DNA from 2 places in the Ligilactobacillus sp. RTP31139st1_D10_RTP31139_211217 genome. Region 1 is predicted to be linked to the other one. Evidence: riboswitches for the same ligand, from Rfam matches in the RefSeq annotation. Region 1 holds a riboswitch; the other holds the start of a gene.

Region 1 (2,205 bases):
ATTTTGGGATCGGGACTGCCAGTGGGCTGGATGGTGAAATGGTCTTGTTAGATCACACACCTTATTTGGTCCAAAGCACAGGTGAGGTCCGGATCTTAAAGCCCGAGGAAAAAGTGCCTTTTGCTACGGTCCACTTTGATCAAGCCAAAGATACGTTTACAGTTAGAGCTTTGACGCAAAAGCAGCTAGGTGAGCAGATCTTGGCTAATTATCCGTACAAAAATCTGTTCTTTGCAGTTAAGATCACGGGGCGCTTTAACAAAGTTAAGACACGTGCGGTCGAAAAGCAAACCCGGCCCTATAAGACCTTGACGCAGGTAGCGGATGAACAGGCTTTGTTTGATGCTGAAGCGATCACGGGTACGGTCATTGGTTATTTTGCACCAGAAATGTTTCAAGGGATGGCAGCAGCCGGCTATCACTTGCATTTCTTAGCCGATGATAAGTCAATGGGGGGCCACTTACTTGATTTTGAGATCGAGCAAGCTACGGTCCAATTGCAGCCGTTTGCTACGATCGAGCAACATTTCCCAGTGGCAGATCAAGAATTTTTAGCAAAAGACTTGGCGATCGCTGATCTACATGCTCAGATCGAGCAAGCGGAGGGACAAAATTAAAGATATGTCTTGCAATTAGATCGCATCCAAGTTAAAATTGGAAATTGAAAACGTCGAAGAAGAGGTCGCAAAAACCATCAGTAGCTAGGTGGAGTTGATAAAGCAACGCTGAAACCTAGTGAAAGGGGAATTTGCCGAAGCTGGGCAAACTTTATTTTGTCTAGGCTGGGGCCCGGTTTAAGAGATCGGGAACTGTCGTAGTTGTAACTACGGAGCGCTATCGAGATGAGTGGCAGTTTGCTACAAGAATGAATTGATAGATGATCAAAGCGCACTTTCGATGTCTCGGAGGTGCGCTTTTTATATGCTTGCACGACTTCTCTAAAAAATAGGAGGAATTTTCATGGCAGAGAAGAATACAATGAAGCGGTCATTGAAGACAAGACATTTGTCGATGATCGCACTTGGTGGTAGTATCGGGACTGGTTTATTTGTGGCCAGTGGCTCAGCGATCTCGACCGCGGGACCTGGTGGCGCTTTGGTGGCGTATCTAGGGATCGGTCTGATGGTCTACTTTTTGATGACATCTTTAGGGGAGATGGCAACTTATCTTCCGGTGACAGGTTCGTTTGCGACTTATGCGCGCCGCTTTGTTGATCCGGCATTTGGTTTTGCGATGGGATGGAATTATTGGTTCAACTGGGCGATCACATTAGCGGTTGATATCTCGACGGTCGCCTTAGTTTTGAAATTTTGGTTCCCACATGTTCCAGCTTGGGTCTTTAGTTTATCAGCATTACTACTTATCTTTTTTATCAATGCCTTATCAGTTAAATCTTTTGGTGAAGCTGAATACTGGATGGCTTTGATCAAAGTCGTAACAGTTGTCGTCTTTTTAGCAGTTGGGTTACTAACGATCTTTGGTATTTTAGGTGGGCATGCAACTTACTTAGAAAACTTTACTAAAGGTGATGCCCCATTTGTTGGGGGGATCCCAACGATCTTGAGCGTCTTTGTTGTAGCCGGGTTCTCTTTTCAAGGGACTGAATTGATCGGGATCACAGCCGGTGAGACTAAAGATCCTGAAAAGAGTTTACCAAAAGCGATCAAACAAGTCTTTTGGCGGATCTTGCTCTTCTATATCCTTTCGATCTTTGTGATCGCCTGCATCATTCCTTATACGAGTCCAAACTTATTAGGTTCTGAAGCAAGCGATATTGCGATCAGTCCATTTACCTTAGTCTTTAAGCGGGCCGGTCTTGCTTCCGCTGCTTCGGTGATGAATGCTGTTATTTTGACTTCGGTCTTATCGGCGGCTAACTCAGGGATGTATGCCTCGACCCGGATGTTGTTTGCTTTAGGTGTCGATGGCGATGCACCGAAGATGTTTTCGCGGGTCAACTCCCGTGGGATCCCGATCTTTGCTTTGCTCGGGACGACGCTCGTTGGTCTATTTACATTTTTAGCAAGTATCTTTGGTAATCAAGTCTATACTTTCTTAGTGAGTGCTAGTGGTTTGACTGGTTTTATCGCTTGGATCGGGATCGCGGTCTCGCATTATCGTTTCCGCCGTGCTTTCAAAGCGCAAGGTCATGACTTAAGTGAGTTGAAATACAAGGCTAAGTGGTTCCCATTTGGTCCGATCCTA
Region 2 (2,205 bases), on a different contig from region 1:
ACTTCTAGGTCACTTTGGCGAGTCTGAACTTTAAAAGCTGTCAGCGCGTGTTTTTCGGCCAAATAACGCGCAACTGTACGCAGACCATTACCGCACATTGATGCTTCGCTCCCATCAGCATTGATAACGCGCATTTGTGCCACCGTGTTGGGAGTAGAACTCTTTTGAACGACTAGGACGCCATCCGCGCCACCTAAGATACCGGAAGTTTTAGTCGTGAGTGTTTTGGTCAGTGTGACCAATTCTTGTTCGGTCAAAGGTGTAGTCAGTAATGTTTGATCTAAGATAAAAAAACTATTCTGTGATCCATGAACTTTTTTTAAGTTGATCATGAATATCCCTCCAATTTTTTAAGCGAATAAGGGCTTATTTTCCCCCATCTTGTATGATGAGAGGCAATCTCGCTTTAATTTTTCGATAACTGAATTGTATCATTTTTAATTTTAATGACAAGAGTCAAATATATAAAATTCTAGATTTTTTTATAAAAAAACCGATTTTCAAAAAAATAATATTAAAATCCCTTGACGTATCACATTAAAAATTATAGTATTATGTTAAATCGAAGAGGCGCAACTGACATGAGTAAGGTTCTTTAGCTGCTATAACAGTGTTTGAGTGGTCCTTGAAAGGGGAAGTTGCCGAAGTTTTAGGTGTTTATAGACACTTAACGCTGGGTTGTGGTTTAAGAGATCACAGACTGTCGCAAACTAAACTTTGCGGAGTGCTATCGATCAAACAGAATTTTGCAATTATTCCAGCAAGATCTTTTTAGGCGATAGGACTAAAAAGATCTTTTTTTTGTGCAATTTATTTATTGGAGGGGAACTTATGACGTTACCAACGAATAACGCCGGTCATTTGACGATCGGCGGTGTAGATGCGATCAGCTTAGCCCATCAATACCAAACTCCATTGGTCGTATATGATGTGGCTTTGATCAAGGAGCAGATCACTAAATTTAAACGAGTTTTTGAAGAGCAAGCTGTTGACTATGAAGTCAGCTATGCTAGTAAGGCATTTTGTTCGGTAGCAATCTACCAAGTGATCAATGAATTGGATTGTCATACAGACGTTGTTTCCGGTGGTGAATTAGCAACTGCTTTAAAAGCTGGTTTTCCCGCTGAAAAGATCAGTTTCCATGGAAATAATAAGTCGATCGCTGAACTTGAATTTGCGATCAAAGCCGGCGTCGGTGTGATCATCGTGGATAATTTTTATGAGATCGAACTTCTACAGAGGGTCTTACGGGAGCAAAAAGCTAAAGCTAAAGTCATCTTGCGCGTGACTCCGGGTATCTCAGCGCATACGCATGAATATGATCAAACGGGCCAGATCGATAGTAAATTTGGGTTTGATCTAGCTTCGGGGCAAGCTGATAAGGCTTTGACTCAGTTACTGGCTGACCCGCAGATCAAGGTTTTAGGGCTCCATGCACATATTGGTTCCCAGATCTTTGAATTAGGTGGCTTTGAGTTAGTTGGTCAAAAATTGATGGAAGTGGCTCATTCTTGGAAGCAAAAATACGATTATACAACTAAAGTTATCAACGTTGGTGGTGGTTTTGGTATCAAATATACCGCTGAAGATGATCCGTTGGCACCAGAAAAATTTGTCGAGCAGATCATTAAGGCGGTAAAGCAAAAGGCGCTGGAATATGAGTTGGAGCTTCCAGCAATTTGGATCGAGCCCGGGCGTTCGATCACAGGACCAGCTGGATATAACCTATATACAGTCGGGGCACGAAAAGATATTCCAGACCATTTATCGTATTTAGCAGTTGATGGTGGCATGGGAGATAATATTCGCCCCGCCTTATATCAAGCTAAGTATGCAGCTGTTTTAGCTAATGAGCCAAACGCCAAAGTGACTCAGACAGTGCATTTAGCTGGAAAATACTGTGAATCAGGGGATATTTTGATCGATAAATTAGCTTTACCTGAAACAAAACCAGGTGACATCATCGCGCTGTTAGCAACGGGGGCATACGGTTATGCGATGGCTTCAAATTACAATCGTAACCCACGTCCCGCAGTTGTTTTTGTTGAAAATGAGCAGGCTAAACTAGTGGTCAAACGTGAGACTTACGCTGACTTATTGAAGTTGGATCTACCTTATAAATAAAATCAAGAAAGGAAAGCTACTTTTTGGTAGTAGCAATTAAAGAACATGGCAGAATTAAACGCACAAGAAATTATCAATTTT

What was found. A riboswitch is a leader RNA that binds a small molecule or an ion and turns the genes downstream of it on or off. The one in region 1 is predicted to bind lysine.
Region 2: linked by a shared signal. The riboswitch ahead of lysA (diaminopimelate decarboxylase) and the one ahead of ABT996_RS05365 (amino acid permease) in region 1 are both predicted to bind lysine.

What each region holds. Positions count from the first base shown of each region.
Region 1 is NZ_JBCOAR010000006.1:118,284-120,488, forward strand. It holds gene budA (acetolactate decarboxylase) at 1-617, shown strand, start outside; lysine riboswitch at 669-845, shown strand; gene ABT996_RS05365 (amino acid permease) at 961-2,205, shown strand, end outside.
Region 2 is NZ_JBCOAR010000001.1:23,681-25,885, forward strand. It holds gene dapF (diaminopimelate epimerase) at 1-332, opposite strand, end outside; lysine riboswitch at 559-738, shown strand; gene lysA (diaminopimelate decarboxylase) at 817-2,124, shown strand; gene dapD (2,3,4,5-tetrahydropyridine-2,6-dicarboxylate N-acetyltransferase) at 2,170-2,205, shown strand, end outside.